DNA from 2 places in the Devosia sp. CN2-171 genome. Region 1 is predicted to be linked to the other one. Evidence: predicted binding sites of a transcription regulator. Region 1 holds the regulator's gene; the other holds the start of a gene.
The links. The regulator HrcA, encoded in region 1, represses chaperone genes, less so after heat shock. The targets are predictions, from matches to a motif close to GTTAGCACTCNCNNNNNGNGAGTGCTAAC.

Region 1 (3,628 bases):
CATGCCGATCTTGAAGTCGCGGCCGTTGGCCGTCTCGGCCCAGTTCGCCGTGTAGACGCCGGGATCACCACCGAGCGCATCGACGGCGAGACCGGAGTCGTCGGCCAAGGCGATACCGTTGGCGGCCTTGGCCGCGGCATGGGCCTTGATACGGGCGTTCTCGACAAAGGTGGTGCCGGTCTCTTCCGGCTCGGGCAGTCCGAGTTCGGCAGCCGAGACGATGTCCAGCCCGAAGCCGGCGAGGAGCTCCTTGAACTCCATAAGCTTGCCCGCATTGTGGGTCGCCAGCACCAGCCGGTCGCCACGCCGCAATGTGAGCTTGTCGGCCATTACGCGAGCGCCGCCTTCTGGATGAGAGTCAGATCGGCGATGCCCTTTTCCGCCAGCCCCATCAGCTGGTTCAGCTCGTCACGGCTGAACGGCTCCTGCTCTGCCGTGCCCTGGATTTCGACGAACTTGCCGCTGCCGGTTAGGACAAAATTGGCGTCAGTATGCGCCTCGACGTCCTCGAGATAGTCGAGGTCGAGCACCGGGGTACCGCGATAGATGCCGCAGCTGATCGCCGCCACCGAATCGCGCAGCGGTTCGCCTTTGGTCAGCTTGCGCTCCTTGAGCCAGGTGATGGCATCGGCCATCGCCACGTAAGCGCCGGTGATCGAGGCGGTGCGGGTGCCGCCATCGGCTTCAAGCACGTCGCAATCCAGCGTGATCTGGTTCTCGCCGAGCGCCTGCATGTCGACCACGGCGCGGAGCGAGCGGCCGATCAGCCGCTGGATTTCCTGCGTGCGGCCCGACTGCTTGCCCGCAGCGGCTTCGCGCCGGGTGCGGGAGTCGGTGGCGCGCGGCAGCATGCCGTATTCGGCCGTGACCCAGCCGAGGCCCGAACCGCGCCGCCAGCTCGGCAGCGTCGTCTCGACCGTCGCCGTCACGTAGACGCGGGTGCCGCCAAAGCTGACGAGGCAGCTGCCTTCGGCCTTGGGGGAAACATTGCGTTCGAGCGTCACGGCCCGCATCTGGTCTGGCTGGCGTCCGGAAGGGCGCATATGGTCAAATCACCTAGGAAAGTACTTGTTAACCGCCTCTTAACCCTCGCGGCAGTCCGGAACAAGGCAGCCCGGCTTGGCGGCACACCGCTTTCGCCCTAAATGGTGAACATGGCCGATCGCACCAAAGCCCCCGAAGACGTGCTCGCGGTGCTGAACTCCCGCAGCCAGGACATTTTCAGAAAGCTCGTCGAGCGCTATCTCGACACCGGTACGCCGGTGGCGTCGCGCGATCTCGCCCGCATGCTGAGCGTCGGTCTGTCGCCGGCTTCGGTGCGCAACGTCATGGCCGATCTCGAGGATCTCGGCCTGATCGCCGCTCCGCACACCTCGGCCGGCCGGCTGCCGACGCAGCAGGGGCTGCGCTTCTTCGTCGATGCCATGCTCGAAGTGGGCGCGGTCAACGAGGACGAAAAGACCCAGATCGCCAAGCAGATCGAGGGGCCCGCCGCCTACGGGCAGGTCGAGGATCTCCTGACCGAAGCCAGCCAGCTGCTCAGCGGGTTGAGCCACGGCGCCGGCGTCGTCATCGCAACGAAGTCGGACCTCGTGCTCAAGCATATCGAGTTCGTCCGGCTCGATGCCGAACGCGCCATGGTGGTGCTGGTAGGCGAGGACGGCTCGGTCGAAAACCGCATCATGCCACTGCCGCCGGGGCTGACGGCGAGCGCCTTGACCCAGGCCTCGAACTACCTCGCCCATTTCGCTGTTGGAAAAACCATCGGCGAAACGCTGAAGGCCCTGCGCGCGCAACGCATCGAGACGCAGCACGAACTCGACGAACTGACCCGCAAGCTTGTCGAAGCCGGCCTCGCGACGCTCTCGAACAGCGGCGCCGCCGCCGCGCCGACGGTGATCGTGCGCGGACGCGCCAATCTCATCAACGACACCATGGCGTCCGAAGAGCTGCAGCGGATCCGGCAACTGTTCGAGGAGCTCGAAAGCCGCGACGGCCTGATCGAGCTGCTCGGCGATACCGAGCAGGCGCAGGGCGTGAAGATCTTCATCGGCTCTGAGAACAAGCTGTTCTCGCTCTCCGGCTCCTCAGTGATTCTTTCGCCCTACAAGGACGCCAACCAAAAGGTGGTGGGCGTGCTCGGCGTCATCGGGCCGACACGGCTCAATTACGCGCGCATCGTGCCAGTGGTCGACTATACCGCCAATGTCGTCTCGGCGATGATGGCGCGGAAGGGTTGAAGCCGCCGGGAACCTTTCCCGAGGCTTGAATCTTATGTCCCATTGGCCGATATGCGGGGCAACGCACCAGCGACAAGCATCAAGGTCACGCATGAACGACGAAACGACCAAGCCCGAGGACGACAAGGCTGCTGCCGCGGCTACCGAAACTCAGGGCGCCGAAACCAATACTCCGACCGAGGAAGCAGCAGCGGTCGATCCCACCGAGACGCTCAAGGCGGAGAACTCCGAGTTGCGCGACAAGCTGCTGCGCACCGTCGCCGAGATGGAAAATCTCCGGAAGCGCACCGAGCGCGAGGTGTCCGACACCCGCTCCTATGCCATCGCCGGTTTCGCCCGCGACATGCTGACGGCGACCGATTCGCTCAGCCGCGCCCTGCTCGTGCTGCCAGCCGAGGCACGCGAAAATGCCGATGGGGCGATGAAGTCGCTGATCGAGGGCATCGAGATGACCGAGCGGGAGATGCAGCGGCTCCTCGCCAAGCACGGCGTCAAGCCGATCGAGGCCGAGGGCCAGAAGTTCGACCCGCACAAGCACCAGGCAATGTTCGAGGTCCCGGATCCGTCGCGGCCGGAAGGCACCGTGGTCCAGGTGGTCCAGGCCGGTTTTGCCATCGGCGACCGCGTGTTGCGACCGGCCATGGTCGGCGTCGCCAAGGGCGGCGGGGCCAAGGGCCAGCCGGCCGAAGGCAGTATCGACAAGAGCGCCTGACACATCTGGAAAGATGTGATTTCAAAGGGCGCTGCGGCGCCCTTTTCGTTGTCCGCGAGACTGGGAGGAGCCCGATGGACAGCCTCTACGACGATGCCGACCTCTATGACCTCGTCGCCCCGCGCGACGACGAGATGGAGCGCTTCTATGTCGAGGCGGCAGGTGGACCCGGCCGTACTGTCCTCGAACTTGCCTGCGGCTCGGGCCGGATCACCGCGCCTCTCGCAAGGAGCGGAGCAGAGGTCACCGGCGTCGACATTTCCGCCACCATGCTGGATCGCGCCCGGGCGGTGCTGGCCGGGTCCGCGGCTGAGCTGGTGGAGGCCGACATGCGTGAACTCGATCTCGGACGTCGGTTCGACACCGTCGTCGTCGCGGCCAACTCGCTCCTCCACCTCCACACACGCGAAGATTTCGTCCGCGCCTTCTCGGCGGTTCGGCGGCACCTCGCGTCGGGCGGACGGCTGGCGTTCGACATCTTCGTTCCGAGCCCTCGGCTGCTGAGCCTGCGGCAGAACGAGCGCCAGCTACTGGGCGTCTTCGGCCATCCGGAACGGGGCGAGGTCGCGATCGAAGAGACGATCGCCTACGATCCGATCACCCAGGTCAGCCGTGCCGACTGGTACTGGTCGACCGCCGCCGCCCCGGATTTCCGGCATACGCAACTCGAGATGCG
Region 2 (3,628 bases), 1.2 Mb from region 1:
AGAAGGTCAAGAGACCGGTCAGCCAGCGCCAGCCGCGCAGCTTCTTGTTGGCGTAGGTCAACTCGTTGTTGACGACGAAATTGAAGGTCATCGCCACCACGACCGCGAGGATCTGAGCCCAGACAAAGTCGAGGCCGGCCCGCTCATGTGCGAGCCAGAGCGTGCCCATGTGGACGATCACGCCGAAGCCGCCAATGAGGCCGAACATCAGGAAGCTGGTCGGCAGCAGACCGCGGCTGAGCTTCGAAACGATCAGCCCCAGGAACTGGACCACGACGAGGGAGCTCATCTTGCTCTCGCCGGCATGGCGCGGCCGGAAGGTGTAGGGCACCTCGCCGATCCTCAGCTCGCGGCCACCGAGGGCGTGCGAGCGATGGGCCGAGACGATGATGTCGAGAAGGATCTTGAAGCCTTCCTCGCTGAGCGACGGGGCGAGCTGGTCGAACAGTTCGCGGCGCATCAGGAAGAAGCCGCTCATCGGGTCGGACAGCGCTTCGCCAGTGAGCAGGCTGGACAGGCGCGTGGCAAGCTTGGAGCCGGCTTCGCGGGTCTTGGACAGCCCGTCGCCGACGCTGCCTTCGGCCGTGTACCGGGTACCAACCACGACATCGTCGCCGGCAATCGCCTTCTCGAGCATCTGCGGCAGGATCGCCTCGTCGTGCTGCAGATCGGCGTCGATGACGGCGAAGTACGGAGCAGAGCTGGCGAGGATGCCCTCGATCACGGCCGAGCTGAGCCCACGTCGGCCGATACGGCGGATGGCGCGCACGTTGCGATACTGCTGGGCCATGCCGCGAACGACTTCAGCGGTGCCGTCGGGAGAGTTGTCGTCGACGACGATGAACTCGAACGGGATGCCGCTGAGCGCCGCCGTCACCTTCTCATAGAGGAGCGCTACATTGTCGCGCTCATTGAAGGTGGGGACGATGATGGCAAGCTGCGGGGCAACCCAGGCTTCGGGCGTGCGCTTGGAATAGGTATCGAACTGGACGACGCTCACGTCTGCTCCGGGGCAATTTCGGCTGTCAGGTACCGCCAAGATACGCGCTTGGCAACTTAACATCGCGCAGGTTTACGGTTTCTGTCGGGCACCGGAACGCCCGGTGGCCGAAGCCGTTGCATGCAGGGTTCGCATGCCTGCCACATTGCCAGATTATGGCTGGCGCCCAGCTTGACACCCTCCGAGCCCCCTCCTATATCCCCGGCAGCTGTCTAGCACTCCTCTCGGGTGAGTGCTAACAGCAGCGAAATTACTGAGGCTGATAGGAGCAAAAATGGCTTTCCGTCCCCTGCACGACCGCGTGGTCGTTCGGCGCGTCGACAGCGAAGAGAAATCCGCTGGCGGCATCATCATTCCCGATACTGCCAAGGAAAAGCCCTCCGAGGGCGTGATCGAGTCGGTCGGTCCGGGCGCCCGCGACGAGAGCGGCAAGATCGTCCCGCTGGACGTGAAGGCCGGTGATCGCGTGCTGTTCGGCAAGTGGAGCGGCACCGAGGTGAAGCTCGACGGCAAGGACCTGCTGATCATGAAAGAGTCCGACATCATGGGGATCATCGGCTGATCCAGCGCTCCCGCGCCGATCGACCGATCCCCGTCATTTTCTAAGGAGCGCCTCTCATGGCTGCCAAGGACGTAAAGTTCTCCACCGATGCCCGCGACAAGATGGTTCGCGGCGTCAACATCCTCGCCAACGCGGTGAAGGTCACGCTCGGTCCGAAGGGCCGTAACGTCGTGATCGACAAGTCGTTCGGTGCCCCGCGCATCACCAAGGACGGCGTCACCGTCGCCAAGGAAATCGAGCTCGAGGACAAGTTCGAGAACATGGGCGCACAGATGCTGCGCGCCGTGGCTTCGAAGACCAACGACATTGCCGGTGACGGCACCACGACCGCGACCGTGCTCGGCCAGGCCATCGTCAACGAAGGCATCAAGCTGGTTGCCGCCGGCATGAACCCGATGGATCTGAAGCGCGGTATCGATCTTGCCGTGACCGAAGTTGTCGAGAACCTCGGTAAGGCCAAGAAGACCATTTCGTCGAACTCCGAAGTTGCCCAGGTCGGCACCATTTCGGCCAACGGCGAGACCGCGATCGGCGACATGATCGCCAACGCGATGCAGAAGGTCGGCAACGAGGGTGTGATCACCGTCGAGGAAGCCAAGACCGCCGAGACCGAGCTAGACGTCGTCGAGGGCATGCAGTTCGACCGCGGCTACCTCTCGCCGTACTTCGTGACCAATGCCGAGAAGATGACCGCCGTCCTCGAGGACCCGGTGATCCTGCTGCACGAGAAGAAGCTTTCGAACCTGCAGTCGATGCTGCCGATCCTCGAAGCCGTCGTGCAGAGCCAGCGCCCGCTGCTGATCATTGCCGAAGACATCGAGGGCGAGGCTCTCGCCACCCTCGTCGTCAACCGTCTCCGTGGCGGCCTCAAGGTCGCGGCCGTCAAGGCTCCGGGCTTCGGCGATCGCCGCAAGGCCATGCTCGAGGACATCGCCGTCCTCACCGGCGGTTCGGTGATCTCCGAAGAACTTGGCATCAAGCTTGAGAACGTCACTCTCGACATGCTCGGCACTGCCAAGCGCGTGGAAATCTCCAAGGAGAACACCACGATCGTCGACGGTTCGGGCCAGAAGTCGGACATCGAGGGCCGCGTTGCCCAGATCAAGGCTCAGATCGAAGAGACGACGTCCGACTACGACAAGGAGAAGCTGCAGGAACGCCTGGCCAAGCTCGCCGGCGGTGTTGCGGTGATCAAGGTCGGCGGCTCGACCGAAGTCGAGGTGAAGGAGCGCAAGGACCGCGTCGACGACGCGCTGAACGCGACCCGCGCCGCGGTTGAAGAAGGCATCGTCCCGGGCGGCGGCGTTGCGCTGCTGCGCGCTTCGAACGCACTCACCGTCAAGGGTGCCAATGCCGACCAGCAGGCCGGTATCAACCTCGTCCGTCGCGCCCTGCAGGAGCCGATCCGTCAGATCGTCAACAATGCCGGCGATGAAGGCTCGGTGGTTGTGGGCAAGATCCTCGAGAGCTCGAACCCGAACTTTGGCTACAACGCGCAGACCGGCGAATATGGCGACCTGATCGCCATGGGCGTGGTCGATCCGGTGAAGGTGGTTCGCACCGCCCTCCAGGACGCGGCCTCGGTCGCTTCGCTGCTCATCACCACCGAGGCGATGATCGCCGAGGTGCCGAAGGACGCAGCTCCGGCAATGCCGGGCGGCGGCGGCATGGGCGGCATGGGCGGCATGGACTTCTAAGTCCGGCACCAGCCAAACAGCATTCGACCTTTTCGCGAAGGTCACGAACGGGAGGGCGGTCCACACGGGCCGCCCTTTCGTTTTGGGGGTGGGTCCCCATACCCAATGGCGGGGACAGCGATGGAGGGCTATGCGTCCGCCGTCGATTGACTCCGCCCCTGCCCTCGCGCCAAAGCTCAGGCCTATCTAGCCCAAGGAGCCCCCAATGAGCGTTGTGCCGCCGATGATGGCTGTTCCGCCGATGACGGAGCAGAAGTCCGTGCCCGATCAGCCGCTCGACCGGGACTGGTGGCGGGGGGCGGTGATCTACCAGATCTATCCGCGTTCGTTTCAGGACCACAACGGCGATGGGATCGGCGATCTCGTCGG

Region 2: ACOYW5_RS08700 (co-chaperone GroES) is a predicted target of HrcA. The motif match lies at 1,212-1,240, and genes of this name have one in related genera.

Annotation. Positions count from the first base shown of each region.
Region 1 covers NZ_CP186479.1:2,992,578-2,996,205, forward strand. Annotated here, with positions in the region: gene ACOYW5_RS14780 (non-canonical purine NTP pyrophosphatase) at 1-330, opposite strand, end outside; gene rph (ribonuclease PH) at 330-1,043, opposite strand; gene hrcA (heat-inducible transcriptional repressor HrcA) at 1,155-2,240, shown strand; gene grpE (nucleotide exchange factor GrpE) at 2,332-2,952, shown strand; gene ACOYW5_RS14800 (class I SAM-dependent methyltransferase) at 3,027-3,628, shown strand, end outside.
Region 2 covers NZ_CP186479.1:1,747,490-1,751,117, forward strand. Annotated here, with positions in the region: gene ACOYW5_RS08695 (glycosyltransferase) at 1-1,000, opposite strand, end outside; gene ACOYW5_RS08700 (co-chaperone GroES) at 1,275-1,562, shown strand; gene groL (chaperonin GroEL) at 1,619-3,259, shown strand; gene ACOYW5_RS08710 (alpha-glucosidase family protein) at 3,501-3,628, shown strand, end outside.